One region of the Micromonospora sp. LH3U1 genome, then DNA from elsewhere that is predicted to be linked to it. Evidence: riboswitches for the same ligand, from Rfam matches in the RefSeq annotation. Region 1 holds a riboswitch; the other holds the start of a gene.
The links. A riboswitch is a leader RNA that binds a small molecule or an ion and turns the genes downstream of it on or off. The one in region 1 is predicted to bind thiamine pyrophosphate.
Positions count from the first base shown of each region.

Region 2: another riboswitch for thiamine pyrophosphate. It lies ahead of PCA76_RS25685 (ECF transporter S component); the one in region 1 lies ahead of thiE (thiamine phosphate synthase).

Region 1 covers NZ_CP116936.1:6,294,175-6,302,028, forward strand. Annotated here, with positions in the region: gene PCA76_RS28815 (thiazole synthase) at 1-623, opposite strand, end outside; gene thiS (sulfur carrier protein ThiS) at 620-820, opposite strand; gene thiO (glycine oxidase ThiO) at 811-2,022, opposite strand; gene thiE (thiamine phosphate synthase) at 2,016-2,642, opposite strand; TPP riboswitch at 2,637-2,746, opposite strand; gene PCA76_RS28835 (ThuA domain-containing protein) at 3,038-7,854, shown strand, end outside.
Region 2 covers NZ_CP116936.1:5,620,811-5,628,664, reverse strand. Annotated here, with positions in the region: gene PCA76_RS25700 (hypothetical protein) at 165-578, shown strand; gene PCA76_RS25695 (energy-coupling factor transporter transmembrane component T family protein) at 729-1,529, opposite strand; gene PCA76_RS25690 (ABC transporter ATP-binding protein) at 1,526-2,965, opposite strand; gene PCA76_RS25685 (ECF transporter S component) at 3,075-3,668, opposite strand; TPP riboswitch at 3,745-3,849, opposite strand; gene PCA76_RS25680 (alpha/beta fold hydrolase) at 3,958-4,788, shown strand; gene PCA76_RS25675 (aminoglycoside N(3)-acetyltransferase) at 4,818-5,624, shown strand; gene PCA76_RS25670 (SIS domain-containing protein) at 5,621-6,370, shown strand; gene PCA76_RS25665 (DUF6328 family protein) at 6,496-6,999, shown strand; gene PCA76_RS25660 (acyl-CoA dehydrogenase family protein) at 7,119-7,854, shown strand, end outside.

The DNA.
Region 1 (7,854 bases):
AGCAGCACCGCGTCGCAGCCCAATTCCATGGCGAGGGCCGCATCGGATGCGGTGCCGATGCCGGCGTCGAGGATCACCGGCACGTCCACACCCTGACGGATCAGCCGGATGTGGTGCGGGTTGCCGATGCCGAGCCCCGAACCGATCGGGGAGCCGGCCGGCATCACCGCGGCACAGCCCACGTCGGCGAGCCGGCGGGCCAGCACCGGGTCGTCGCTGGTGTACGGCAGCACGGTGAAGCCGTCGCCGACCAGTTCCTCGGCGGCGCGGAGCAGTTCCACCCCGTCGGGCAGCAGCGTCCGCTCGTCGCCGATCACCTCCAGCTTGACCCAGTCGGTGTCGAACGCGTCCCGGGCCAGCCGGGCCACCTTCACCGCCTCGGTCGCCGTGTGGCAGCCGGCGGTGTTCGGCAGCAGCCGTACCCCGCACCGGTCCAGCAGTTCCAGCAGCCCTCCGGTGGAGCCCGGCGCCGTGCCCACCCGACGCAGCGCCAGGGTGACGAGCTCGGTGCCGGACGCCCGGATCGCCTGCTCCAGCACGTGCAGGTTCGCGGCGCCGCCGGTGCCGAGGATCAGCCGTGAGGTGAACGTCTCCCCACCCAGCTCGAATGGCACGCCGCTCACCCGCCCTGCGCCGCGGTGAGCACCTCGACGCGGTCACCGTCGCGCAGCACCCGGGCCGGCCAGCCAGCCCGGGGCACCACCTCGCCGTTGACCGCGACCGCCACCCCACGCTGCTGAGGCACGACGTCGCGGACCAGGTCCGCCACCGAAACACCGTCGGGGACGCTGCGTCCGGCCCCGTTCACCGTCAACTCCACCGGTCCCCCTCCGTTGCCCGTTCAGGTCCGCCCGTCCCGACCGCCCCGGAACCGACCGAGCCGGAACCGACTCCCCCGGCACCGGCCGAGCCGGCACCGCCGAAGCGGTCGGCCCGGAAGGGCGCGAGCAGCCGGTCGGGTACGCCGGTGAGCACCAGGTCGGCGATCAGGTCGGCGGTGATCGGGGTCAGCACGATGCCGTGGCGGTGGTGCCCGGTGGCGGCCAGGACGTCCGGCCGGCCGGGTAGCGGCCCGAGGATCGGCGCGTTGTCCGGGGTGCCCGGGCGCAGCCCGGCGACCGCCTCGACCAGGTCGTACTCGGCCAGCTCGGGCAGCAGGTCGATGCCGGCGCGGAGTAGGCGCTGCACGGCACCTGCGGTGACCGTGGTGTCCGACCGCTCCTCGACCGTCGCGCCGAGCACGACCTCGCCGTCGGCGCGGGGCACCAGGTAGGCAGGCTCGCCGTCGGCGTACCCCCGGATCACGTGCCGGAAGCCCGGCGCGACGCCATCGGGCGCGCGTAGCCGGAGGATCTGGCCCTTCACCGGACGCACGGGCAGGCCGGTGAGACCGGCGGCCCCGCAGCCGGCGGCGACCACGGTGATCCGCGCGTCCACTTCGGACAGACGCTGGACCGCGTGCGGCACGAGCACCGCGCCGGCCCGCTGCGCGGCCGTGCGCAGCGCCGGCACCAGCAGTCGGGGGTCGACCTGGTGGTCGGTGGGCGCGAGCGCGCCGCCGCGCACCCGTGGGGCGAGCGCCGGCTCGCGGTCGCGCAGCTCGCTGGGGCGCAGCGGGGTCACGGGCAGACCCAAACCCTGCTGGTACGCCCAGAGCCTGCGCGCCTCGGCCAGGTCGTCGCCGGTCAGCCCGACCATGAGGGTGCCCTCGGTCCGGTAGCCGATGTCGGCGCCGGTAGCCGCCGTCAGCTCGGCGGCGAACTCCGGCCAGCGGGCGGCGGATGCCAGCAGCAGCGCGGTCAGATCCCGCTCACCGAAGTACGCCTCGGAGACCGGGGAGAGCATGCCTGCGGCCACCGCCGACGCCCCCGAGCCGGACGCCGGATCGTGGACCACCACTCGCAGCCCTCGGGCGGCGCAGCGCCAGGCGATCGCCAGCCCGATCGGCCCCGCCCCCACCACCGCGACGTCCGGCCGGACCCGGTCGCTCGATCGCGGTGACGGGAACCGGCCGGTCAGCACGTCAGAGCCTCGATCAGTTCGGCGGTCGCCCGAGCGGGGTCGGCTGCAGCGGAGAGAGCACCGACGACCGCAACCCCGTACGCCCCAGCGGCTCGCAGAGCCGGCACGTGGGCGGCGGTGACCCCGCCGATCGCGATGACCGGCACGTCCACGGCGTCGGTGACCGCGCGTACTCCCGCAGGGCCGATCGGATCCGGCAGCCCGGTCTTGGTGCTGGTGGTGTGGCACGGCCCGACACCCAGGTAGCTGGCTCCCGCCGCGACGGCCTCGGTCGCCGTTCCCGGCGCGCGGGCGGTGGCTCCCAGCACGCCGGTGGGGCCGAGCACCCGGCGGGCGGCGGCGACCGGCAGGTCGTCCGCGCCGACGTGCCCGCCGGCGGCGCCCACCGCCAGCGCCACGTGCAAGCGGTCGTTGACCAGGCAGGTCGCCCCGTACGACGCGCAGAGCGCCAGCACCCGCTGGGCCAGGTCGTACGCCTCGCGGTCGGTGGCGGAATCCTCGACCCGGACCTGCACCACCAGGTCGGCGCGGGCCGCAGTGAGGGCGGCCCGGACCACGGTGAGTGGGTCCCGGCCGGGTCGGGTGTCGGTGATCAGATGCAGTCGCCCCAGGGACGGCACGGCAACGCTCCTCCCTGCGCCGGCATTACCCGGATCAGGTTCGACGGTCGGGGGCTGTCAGCCCCCCTCTCAGCCCGGTACACCGGGCTCCCGTGGGTTACTTGCGTGTCACCGTACGACAGATCCGCGGGTCTGCCAAGGGAGGGGTCGGCGGGCCGGGGCGGCGGAATCGGTTGGGCGCTTCATCCCGGTCCTGTTCGGAATGTCGCCTGCCGTTGCAGAACCGTTACCCGCCGGCATCTTGCCGGACATTGAGCCAGCCGAATTAATTTGTTCAGCGATTCGACAAAATGTTGGCGGAGGCACCCTGGCACGGTGTCACCACCGGCTCCATCTGGGACGGTCTTCGGCGAGCCGGCTCCCGCGATTCCTGTCACTACGACATAGGAGGCGGCGTGTCCCGTTCTCGTCGTGCCCGCGTACCCATCACCGCGACCCTGATCTCCCTAGCTCTCGCCTCGACGACTCTGTTCGGGATGCCCGCTCAGGCGGCAGCACCAGCAGCCCAGGTCCCCCCGCGCGATGCGAAAGCCGCAGCCCCGGTCACCCAGGTGGTACCGAAGGCACCAAAGGCCGCGGCCGATCCCTTCTCCGTCCTGGTCTTCTCCAAGACCGCCGGCTTCCGGCACGACTCCATCCCCACCGGTGTCGCCGCCATCCAACAGCTCGGCGTCGCCAACGGATTCACCGTGGACAACTCCGAGGACGGGGCCGCATTCAGCGACGCCAACCTGGCGAAGTACAAGGCGGTGATCTGGCTCTCCACCACCGGTGACGTGCTCAACGCCGACCAGCAGGCGGCGTTCGAGCGCTACGTGAAGGCCGGCGGCGGTTACGTCGGCATCCACGCCGCCTCGGACACCGAGTACAGCTGGGCCTGGTACGGCGACCTGGTCGGCGCGTACTTCGCCAACCACCCGCAGAACCAGCAGGCCACGGTCAAGGTGGAGGACCACGCCCACCCGTCCACGGCCGGGCTGCCGGACCGCTGGTCCCGGTTCGACGAGTGGTACAACTACCAGACCAACCCCCGGCCGGACGTGCACGTGCTGGCCAGCCTGGACGAGAAGAGCTACACCCCCGGCGCCGGCGCGATGGGTGCGGACCACCCGGTCGCCTGGTGTCAGGACTATGACGGTGGTCGGTCCTGGTACACGGGCCTGGGGCACACCCGGGAGTCGTACGCCGAGCCCGAGTTCCTCTCCCACCTGCTCGGCGGCATCCGGACCGCGGCAGGTGTCGAGAACGCCGACTGCGGCGCCTCGAAGACCTCGAACTTCGAGAAGGTCACGCTGGACAGCAACACCAGCAACCCGATGGAGCTGGACATCGCCCCCGACGGGCGGGTCTTCTACATCGAGCGCGACGGTCGCGTCCAGATCGTGAAGCCGGACACCGGCAGCACCGTCACCGCCGTCGACCTGGACGTCTTCACCGGCAACGAGGACGGCCTGATCGGCATCCGACTCGACCCGGACTTCGCCACCAACAACTGGGTGTACCTCTACTACGCCCCGAACGACGGGGTCACCCGCAACCTGCTGTCCCGCTTCACGGTCACCGGCGACACCATCGACCTGGCCAGCGAGAAGCAGGTGCTGCGGGTCGACACCCAGCGCAACACCTGCTGCCACGCCGGCGGCAGCATGGCCTTCGACGGCGACGGCAACCTCTACCTGGCCACCGGTGACAACACCAACCCGTTCGAGTCGAGCGCGTACTCGCCGCTGGACGAGCGGCCGGGCCGCCAGGACTACGACTCGCAGCGCACCTCCGCCAACACCAACGACCTGCGCGGCAAGGTGATCCGGATCCACCCGGAGGACGACGGGACGTACACCGTTCCGTCGGGCAACCTCTTCGCGGCGGGCACCGAGAAGACCCGTCCCGAGATCTACGCGATGGGCTTCCGCAACCCGTTCCGGATCGGCACCGACCCGAAGACCAACACGCTGTACGTCGCGGACTACGGGCCGGACGCCAACGCCGACAACCCGAACCGAGGCCCCCGGGGTCTGGTCGAGTGGAACATCGTCACTCCTGGCAACTACGGCTGGCCGTACTGCACGGGGACGAACGAGGCGTACAACGACTACACGTTCCCGTCCGGTCCGAGTGGGGCGAAGTTCGACTGCGCGGCACCGGTGAACAACTCGCCCAACAACACCGGCCTGACCAACCTCCCGCCGGTCGTTCCGGCGACCGTCGACTACGGGTACGCCGGTGACGCGCGTTACCCGGAGATCGGCGGCGGTGGCGCCCCGATGGGCGGCCCGGTCTACCGGTACGACGCCGACCTCAACTCCAACCGCAAGTGGCCGGCGTACTACGACGGCAAGGCTCTGCTCGGCGAGTGGAACCAGAACAAGATGTACACCATGCAGGTGACCGCCGACGGCAAGTCGTTGGTGGACATCAACCAGCTGCTCACCGGCATGACCATGCTCCGGCCGATGGACTTCGAGTTCGGCCCGGACGGCGCGCTGTACCTGATCGAGTGGGGCAGCGGCTTCGGCGGCAACAACGACAACTCCGGCGTCTACCGGATCGACTACACCGCCGGTGACCGCGCGCCGATCGCGGCAGCGGCCGCCACCCCGACCTCGGGGCCGACGCCGTTGACGGTCACCTTCTCCAGCGCCGGTTCCCGGGACCCGGACGGTGGCGCGCTCACCTACGCCTGGGCCTTCGGTGACGGGCAGACCTCGACCGAGGCCAACCCGACGCACACGTACGCGACGGCGGGCAGCTACACCGCCCAGCTCACCGTCACCAACCCGAAGGGCCGTACCGCGGTGGCCAACGTGCCGATCACCGTGGGCAACACCGCACCGACGGTGACCATCGAGTTCCCGCCGGACGGTGGCTTCTTCAACTGGGGTGACCAGGTCCGCTACTCGGTCAAGGTGACCGACCCGGAGGACGGGCAGATCGACTGCGACCGGGTTCAGCTCCAGGTGCTGCTCGGTCACGACGAGCACGCCCACCCGCTGGAGCAGCACACCGGCTGCACCGGCACCGTCCAGACGTCGCTCGCCTCCGGGCACGGCGCCGAGGCGAACGTGTTCGCGGTCTTCGAGGCCACCTACACCGACGAGGGCGGCGCGGGCGGGTCCGGCCCGCTCACCGGCCGGGCGATCGAGGTCCTGCAGCCCAAGCAGAAGCAGGCCGAGTACTTCACCGCCACCGGGCGTGCGCCGGTGAACACCGGCGGCGGAGACGCCGGCGTGCAGCGGGAGACCGGCGCCGACACCGCCGGCGGTGGTCAGAACATCGCGTTCATCGAGGACGGCGACTGGTGGTCGGTCGCTCCGGCGGACCTGACCAACATCACCGAGATCCGGTTCCGGGCCGCCTCGGCCGCCGCTGGCGGTCGGATCGAGGTCCGCGCGGGTGCGGTTGACGGACCGGTGGTCGCCACGGCCATCGTGCCGACGACCGGCGCGTGGCAGACGTACACGGACGTGAGCGCGCCGGTCACCGGTGCCGCGAGCGGCTCGCTGTACTTCCTGGCCCGCGACCCGAACGGCGGGACCGGCTCGCTGTTCAACGTCAACTGGATGGACTTCATCGGCCGGGGCGTCACCGAGAACGCGCCGCCGGTGGTCAGCGCCACCGCCACCCCGGCGACCGGCACCGCGCCGGTCACCGTCGCCTTCGACGGCACGGCCACCGACGCCGAGGGGAACACCCCGCTGACGTACGCCTGGGACTTCGGTGACGGAGGCACGGCGACCACCCTGGACGCCAGCCACACCTACACCAACCCGGGCACCTTCACGGCCACCCTCACGGTGACCGACAGCAAGGGCGCCAAGTCGTACACCACGGTGCCGGTGCGGGTGAACGCGCCGGACACGTCCTGCTTCGGGGCGCGTTCGGACGACTTCAACGGCGCCAGCCTCGACAAGGGCCGGTGGACCAGCGTGGTCCGGGAGAACCAGCTCTACTCGGTCAGCGGCGGCGCGCTGCGGCTGCCCACCTCGGTGGGTGACCTCTACGGCGCTCGCAACGATGCCACCAACCTGGTGCTCCAGGCGGCTCCGACCGGCGCCTGGGAGATGACCACCAAGGTCACCCTGCCGGTGACGGCCAACTACCAGCAGGCCGGCGTACTCGTGTACGGCGATGATGACAACTACGCCAAGCTGGACCTGCTGTACAACGGCAGCCGGCGGGTGGAGTTCATCCGGGAGACGGCCGCGACGCCTCGCAACGAGGCCGCCGACAGCGCCGCCGCACCGGCCGGTGACACCGTGTACCTGCGGATCACCAGCGATGGGGCGAACCTGACCGCGGCCACCTCGGGCGACGGGCAGACCTTCACCCCGGTCGGCCGATCGGCCGCGCTCGACGGCATCACCAACCCGCGGATCGGGGTCTTCGCGCTCAACGGCGGCACCGAGGCGCCGGTGGTCGACGCTGCCTTCGACTCGTTCCTGGTCACGCCGGACGCCCCGGCCGGCCCGGTCGACCCGTCGGACGAGTTCACCGGCAGCACGTTGGACAAGTGCCGGTGGGACGCGATCCTGCGGGAGGACCCGAGCGGTTACCGGGTCACCGGTGGGGCGCTGCGCATCGACGTGCCCAACGGTGACATCTACGGCACCGACAACACCGGGCCGAAGAACTTCATCCTCCAGACCGCGCCGTCCGGCGACTGGACCCTGGAGACGAAGGTCGACGGCAGCCTGCTGAACGAGCAGTACCAGCAGGCCGGTCTGATCGTGCAGGCGGACGACGACAACTACCTGAAGTTCGACTTCATCGCGGACAACCAGGCTGGCCAGGCGGTGACGCGGCGGATCGAGTTCCGCAGCGAGATCGCCGGGGCGGTCCAGAACCCGCAGCCGGAGGCAGGCAACCTGACCGATGCCGTGTGGCATCTGCGGCTGGCTCGCACCGGCGACACGTTCACCGCTTCGTACTCGGCCGACGGGACGACCTGGACGGCGTTGACGACGCTGACCAACAGCGCCGTCGGGGCCACGCCGAAGGTCGGGCTGTTCACCCTCGGCGCCGCCCAGACGGCCTCGAAGACGGCCTCGTTCGACTACTTCCGGCTCAGCACGGAGGTGGCCGACGAGACCGCGCCGGTTACCACGGCGGCGGTTTCCGGTACCCCGACCGACGGGTGGTACACCGGGCCGGTGACGATCACGCTCACCGGTGCCGACGAGGCCGGCGGTAGCGGGCTTGCCGGTACGGCGTA
Region 2 (7,854 bases), 670 kb from region 1:
CCGGGCGTCCGCATCCCACCCGCCGTTCGGCGGTGCTGACTCTGCCCCATCCCGGTGAGCTGTCCCTCCCCGTTCGACCGTCGCGCCGCGGCGGTCACCAGCCGATCCGACCGACCGCCGGTGCGCGGGACCGGCCGTGACGGTCGGCACCGAAGGAGGCCCGGATGCCTGCCAGGCGCAACCGGAAGAAATCCCGTACAGCCGCACCCACGTCCGCCGGCACCGACCCGGCGGCCGGCCATGACGCGCTCCTACCGGCCCGCCCCGACTTCGATCTCGCGGTCGAACCGGCGCTCATGGTCGAGCTGGCACTTCCGGCGGAGTTGGGTGAGCCGGCAGTGCTGGTCGAGCCGGCGCTGCCGGCGGTGCTGAATAACCCGGCTCCGCCGGGTGAGCTGGTGCCGCCGTTCGACGTGCCGGCAGCAGTCGACGCGCCGGTGGTGGCAGACCTGCCGAAGGTTGCCGGGCGACCGAAGGCACCGACCGCCGGACCGCCGCAGGGTGGCGGGACACGGTCGGCCGGCGGGCGTGGTCAACAAGCCGGCCAGAGCCGCCGCTACGCCTTCCGCCGCAGCTGACCGACCCCGCACCCACCCGGCGCGCTGTCCCGACGCCGTGGGCGGTGAGGCAGATAACAACATCAGGGATGGTGCTGCCTCACCGCCCAACGAAGCAGCACCATCCCTGATGTTGTGCAGATCCGGCCCGGCACGGCCCGGGGACGGTGGTCAGCTGATCAGGGGGCGGAAGGTCCCGAGGAGGACGCTCGTCGTCAGGGCGGCGGCGGCCAGGGTGACAGCCCCGGCGATGAGCAGCCCGTCGGCGCGTCCGAAGCGTTGGCGGCGGGCCACGGTGCGAGGCGTACCGGCGTCGAAGCCGCGCGCGTCCATCGCCACGGCCAGGCGGGTGCCCCGGCGGATGGCCCCGACCAGCAGCGCGAATGCGGTGGAGGCGAACAGTCGCAGCTTCGCCACCGGGTTGCGTCCCGCGTCGACGCCCCGCGCGCGCCGGGCCATGCTGATCATCTGCCACTCCTGACCGAGCAGCGGCACCAGCCGGAACGCGGCCAGTGCCCCGATGGCGAACCGGGCCGGTGCCTTCACGTTCTGGATCAACGCGTCGGCGAGATCGGTGGGGTCGGTGGTCGCGAAGACGATCACACCGGGCAGGGCCACCGCGAACACTCGCAGCACCAGGCCGAGCGCGGTGAGCAGCACGCCGGTGCTCACCAGCACCGGTCCGGCGTCCAGCAGGATCCGGCCGGACTGGTCGGCGGCGAAGAGCACCAGGGTGACCAGGATGCCGGCGGCGCTGAGCAGCAGTGGCCAGGCCCGGCGGGCCAACGCCCGGTAGCCGATGCCGAACAGCGGCAGCACGGCGAGTTCGATTGCGATGGCGATCGCCGGGGCCACCGGGTCCAGGGTGGCCAGCAGGGTGAACGAGAAGGCCATTGCGGCGGCGACCTTCGCCACCGGGTTGCGGCGGGCCAATGGCGCGTCGGGCGCCGCGATCGGCTCGATGCTGATCATCGGTTGCCGTCCGGGCCGGTCACGGTCCGCTGGAGGGTGACTGTGCGGTCGGCGAGCGCGGCGACGAAGTCCGCGTCGTGGGTGACCGCGACCACGCCGTGGCCGGCGTCGCGCAGGTCGGCGAAGAGATCGACCAGCTCCCGCCAGGTCCGTCGGTCCTGGCCGAAGGTGGGCTCATCGCAGATGAGCAGGCGGGGCGCGGTGGCCAGGGCGGTCGCCACGCTCAGCCGCCGCGCCTCACCACCGGAGAGGGTGTACGGGTTGGCTGCGGCGAGCCGGGCCAGTCGCAGCCGCTCCAGCAGCCCGGCCACGGTCTCCTTGACGGCCGCCTCGGGTTGACCGGTCCGGCGCGGGCCGAGCGCCAGCTCGTCGAAGACGGTGCTGGTGACGAACTGGTGCTCCGGATCCTGGAAGACCGACCCGATCCTCCGGGCCAGCGCGGGGGCGCGCCAGCGGTGCGGGGGAGTGCGATGGTCGGCGCCGGCCAGTTCGGCGGACGCCGTGACCCGTCCGGTGCCCGGCCGGAGCAGCCCACCGAGCAGCAACGCCAGGGTGGACTTGCCGGCACCGTTGGGTCCGCGTACGGCGAGCACCTCGCCGGCGCGTACCGCCAGGTTTGTGGAGCCCAGCCGCGGCGGCAGGCCGAGCCGGTCGGCGGTGAGCAGGCGCTCCCCGGGCGCGGAGGTTGCCGGCCGGGGTGCGATGGGGTGACCGGGCACCCAGACCCCCTCGGCGGCCAGAGTGGCACCGTGCGCGGCGAAGACCGCCTCGGGTGTGCCGTCCGCGCGGACCCCGCCGCCGGGTTCCAGGACGACCACCCGGTCGACCAGCGGCAGTGCTTCGGCGACCCGGTGCTCGACGAGGATCAGCGTGGTGTCGGCGTCCAGCGCGCCGGTCACCGCCTGTCGGACCAGGTCGGCCCCGGTCGGGTCGAGGTTGGCGGTCGGCTCGTCGAGCAGCAGCAGGCCGGGGCGCAGGGCCAGCGCGCCGGCCAGGGCGAGGCGTTGCTGCTCGCCGCCGGAGAGCGCGGCGGTGTTGCGGTCCCGGGAGTACGGGAAGCCGACGCGATGCAGCGACTCGTCCACCCGCGGCCAGATCTCGGCGGCTGGTACTCCCCGGTTCTCCAGCCCGAACGCGATGTCGTCGCCGCAGCGCGCCATCACCAGCTGGGTCTCCGGGTCCTGGAAGACGATGCCGACCCGTTCCCGCCCCTTGCGCGGGTCGAGCCCGTCGATCTCGACGGTGCCCTCCTGCTCGCCGGAGTCATCCGGCAGCAGCCCGGCAAGGGCGCTGAGCAAGGTGCTCTTGCCGGCGCCCGAAGGCCCGAGCAGCAGAACCCGTTCCCCAGCCTCAATCCGCAGATCAACCCCCCGCACCGCCCAGGCGCGCCGCCCAGCGTGGCGCCACCCGAACCCCCGCAGCAGTACCCCGCCCACCTGACCTCCCTCCGGGTCGCGATCGCATCCGTTGATCAAGAGGTTTGCGTCAGAACATCGCCTCCCGTTGACGCAAACCTCTTGATCAACGCAGCCGGGTGCCGTGCGGTCAGATCAGTGCGCGGTCGCGGCCTGCTGGGAAGCGGTCCAGGACGCCGGTGTTGGCCAGGGCCTTGGTCAGCAGCCAGCCGCCCGCGCCGGCGATCACGGTGGCGCTGACGATGGTGAGCAGCGCGTACGGGATGCGGTAGTCGGTCAGCGCGTAGTCGACGTTCCAGATGAAGAAGTCGAACAGCGCGGCACTGAGACCGGTCAGCGCGCCGGCCAGCACCGCGGTCGGCAGGCGGAACGACCGGTACCGGAAGGCGGCGAACGCCAGCTCGGCGCCGATGCCCTGCACGATGCCCTGCGGGATCACCGTGCCGGCCCACTGACTGCCCAGCAGCGCGGAGAGGACCGCGGCGACCGTCTCGCAGTAGAGCGCGGCGCCCGGCTTGCGGATGACCAGACCGCCGATCACGGCCGGCATCAGCCAGACGCCGTAGAGCAGCGTCTGCGCCGGCGGGAAGAAGGCGAACGCGCCCTCGGTGGCGCTCCAGACCAGGCCCCACGCCCAGAAGATGACGCCGAAGGCGACCGCGATGACCGAGGCGACCACGATGTCGATGGTCCGCCAACGGTTGGTGTCGGTGGTGGATTTCATGTGTTACTCCCAGTTCGTGAGTGCGAACCAGGAGAAGACGCACGCCGCGCGTCCGGTGGCACCGGACGGCGGCGCGGCTGGAGGTCGACCGAACTCCCTGCGCTGGCATTACCCAGATCAGGTTCGAGGGTCTGCGGGCGTGCCCGCACTCTCAGCGCTGTGCGCTCCCCTGTCGGATGTGAAGTTGTCTCGCTGACGCTAACACCGACCAGGGCCGCTGGCCCAGCAGGGCATCCGCCTGACCTGCGGTGCGCGACCAGCGCGCCGTCGGCTGGGTACGCTTCCGATCATGCGGGTTGACGCGCGAGGCTTCACGTTCGAGGTAACCGTGGGCGGTCCGCCGGACGGCGTGCCCGTCCTGCTGCTGCACGGTTTCCCCCAGCACAGCGGCGAGTGGGACGACGTGGTGCCGGCGCTGCACGCCGGCGGGCTGCGCACGTACGCGCTGGACCAGCGCGGTTACTCCCCGGGCGCCCGGCCGGCGGCGGTGGCCGACTACCGGATCCCCGAGCTGGTCGCCGACGTGGTGGCGGTGCTCGACGCTCTCGGGCTGGACGCCGTCCACCTGGTCGGCCACGACTGGGGCGCGATCGTGGCCTGGGCGGTCGCCGCGGGGCACGCCGAGCGGCTCCGGACGCTGACCGCGGTGTCCGTGCCGCATCCGGCGGCCATGGCGCACGCCCTGGCCACCGACGGCCAGCAGAAGGCCCGCTCGTCGTACATCGCGCTGTTCCGTAAGCCGGACAAGGCGGAGAAGGTGCTGCTCGCCTGGCACGCGACCGCGCTGCGCAAGCTGCTCGGCGGGGTGGGCGACGCGTCCCGGGTGGACCGCTACGCCGCCCCGATGCGCGAGCCGGGGGCGCTCACCGCCGCGCTGAACTGGTACCGGGCGATGTCCCGCGCCGACCTGGCCGCGGTGGGCCCGGTCGCGGTGCCCACCACGTACGTCTGGAGTGACCGGGACGTCGCGATCGGCCGGACCGCCGCCGAGGCGTGTGCGGCGCACGTCACCGGGGACTACCGCTTCGTGCAGTTGCCCGAGGTCAGTCACTGGATCCCGGACGCGGCACCGGGCCCGCTCGCCGAGGCGATCCTGGCCCGAGCCGGCGCGACGGCCTGAACCGTGCGGGTCAGCGAGGAAGGGCAACGATGACGACGGACGCCAGCGGGCCGGGCAGCCGGCGTTCGATCGCCGCGCAGCTGCGCCTGCTGGGCGTACGCCCCGGTGCGACGCTGCTGGTGCACGCCGCGTTGCGTCCGCTGGGCTTCGTCATCGGCGGGCCGCACGCGGTGGTGCTCGCCCTGCGCGACGCGCTCGGCCCGGACGGCACGATCGTGGTGCCCACCCACACGCCGGACAACAGCGATCCCGCCGAGTGGCGCAACCCGCCGGTGCCGGCGGACTGGTGGCCGCTGATCCGCTCGGAGATGCCGGGCTTCGACCCGGCCGTCACGCCGAGCCGGTTCATGGGTGTGCTCGCCGAGACGGTCCGTGGCTGGCCCGGTGCCCTGCGCAGTTCGCATCCGCACGTGTCGTTCGCCGCGCTCGGGCCGGCCGCCGAGCAGGTGGTGGCCGGGCACACGCTTGTCGACATGCTCGGCGAGGGCTCCCCGCTGGCCCGGCTCTACGACCTGGACGCCGACGTGTTGCTGCTCGGCGTGGACCACTCCGTGAGCACCTCGCTGCACCTGGCCGAGTACCGCCGCACGGGCTCGCCGCGGGAGCGCATCGGTGCCTCGGTGCGCACCTCCGACGGTGGCCGCGAATGGATGTGGTGGCAGGACGTACGGCTCGACGCGGACGACTTCGGCGCGTTGGGCGCCGACCTGGAGGCCACCGGGGCGGTTCGCACCGGACCGGTCGGCGCCGGGACCGGCAGGTTGATGCGCCAACGGGCCGCCGTCGACTTCGCGGTGCGTTGGCTGGCCCGTAATCGGACGACGGAGGACGCATGACGGTGAGTGCCGAGGACTACCTGGCCGTGGTGACCGAGACGATCGGCCGGGTGGCCGCGAGTCAGCGGGAGGCGGTGGGGCGGGCCGCCGACCTGATCGCCGAGGCCGTGCGCGCCGATGGCGTGGTGCACGCGTTCGGCACCGGGCACTCGGAGGCCCTGGCGATGGAGATCGCCGGCCGGGCAGGCGGTCTGGTGCCGACCAACCGGATCGCGCTACGCGACCTGGTGCTGCTCGGCGGCGAACCGGCCGAGCGGCTCGGCCCGATGCTGGAACGGGACCCGGCGGTCGCGCACCGCCTCTACGAGTTGGCTCCGGTGCGGCCCACCGACGTCTTCGTGCTCGCCTCGAACTCCGGGGTCAACGGCGCGATGGTGGAGTTCGCCACCCTGGTCAAGGAACGCGGCCACGGGCTGGTGGCGATCACCTCCGCGCAGCACTCCGGCCGGATGACCTCCCGCCACCCGTCCGGGCGCAAGCTGAGTGACCTCGCCGACGTGGTGCTCGACAACGGCGCGCCCTACGGGGACGCCACGCTGCCGCTTCCCGATGGCGGTGCGGTCGGCGCGGTCTCCTCGATCACTGCGGCGCTGCTGGCCCAGCAGATCACCGTGGAGGTGGTGGCGCGGTTGCTGGCGGCGGGGGAGCGGCCGCCGGTCTACCTGTCGGCGAACATCCCGGACGGTGACGCGCACAACACGGCGCTCGAAGCCCGGTACGCGGGCCGGATCCGACGCGGGTCCTGACGCCGCCCCTGTCCGGCAGCTGGCCGGGAGATGGCGTGAATCTGTTTCGCGCTCGGCCGGGTGGGGCATTGGCGTTGCTGCCGCGGCCGGGACCGCCGGCAGTAACGTCGTACCGGAGGTAGCGCGTGTCCAAGGAAACCGACAAGCAGCGTTGGCAGCGCAACTTCGCTGACCTTCTCCAGGAGCTGCGGGTCGCGCAGACCGGCGTGCAGATCCTCTTCGCCTTCCTGCTCACCCTGCCGTTCAGCAACGGGTTCACCCGGACCAGCGAGTTCCAGCGGGATGTCTACATCGTTGCGCTGCTCGCCGCGGCGGCCGCCACCGCATTGATCATTTCGCCGGTGGCGTTCCACCGGGCGCTGTTCCGACAGGGGCGTAAGCCGGAGCTGGTGCGGTTCGCCCACCGGATGGCCACCGGTGGCCTCGCCTTCATGCTGATCGCGATGGTCAGCGCGGTGCTGCTGATCACCGATTTCGTGCTGGACCGACCGATCGCCTTCGTGCTCAGTGCGCTGGCCGGCCTCTGGTTCCTCACGTTCTGGGTGATCCTGCCGGCTGCCCGGCGCAACTGGGGCGAGGACGACATCGACGATGATGACGACGACCCGGACACGATCGTCGGCCGCTGATCGAGGCGGGCGGGCAGAAGCAGATCTTCACGCAGCGCTACCCCTGGGTAACAACCGGGGGTAGCGTGGCGTTGAGGGCGTACGCCGACGCAGCCGCACCGAGGTTCGAGGGGGCAGCCGTGACCACGACGCAGGACGGCCGACCAGCACCGGAAGACCCCGATTCCGAGATCACCCCCCACACCGCCGGTGCCGCCGCGCCACTGCCGGCGGAGGCCGGGCAGGTCACCGAGAAGGAGGCCCGGCAGGTCGCCGAGGCCGCTCGCGAGTCCACCTGGGACCGGCCCAGCTTCGGCAAGGAACTGTTCCTCGGCCGGTTCCGGCTCGACCTGATCGACCCGTGGCCCCAACCCGATCCGGACGACGTGGCCCGCGCCGAGGAGTTCCTTGGTCGGTTCCGCGCCTTCCTCACCTCCGAGGTGGACGGCGCGGCCATCGAACGCGACGCGTCCATTCCGGACTCGGTGTTCCACGGCCTGGCCGACCTCGGCGCGTTCGGCATGAAGATCGACCGGAAGTATGGCGGGCTCGGCCTGAGCAACCTGCACTACTGCCGGGCGCTGATGCTGGCCGGCTCGGTCAGCCCGGCCATCGGCGCGCTGCTCTCGGCGCACCAGTCGATCGGGGTGCCGCAACCGCTGAAGATGTTCGGCACCGCCGAGCAGAAGCAGCTCTTTCTGCCCCGGCTCGCCGCCGGCGAGGTGTCCGCGTTCCTGCTCACCGAGCCGGACGTCGGTTCCGATCCGGCCCGGCTGGCCACCATCGCGGAGCCGACCGAGGACGGCACCGGCTACCGGCTCAACGGGGTGAAGCTCTGGGCCACCAACGGCATCGTGGCCACCCTGCTGGTGGTGA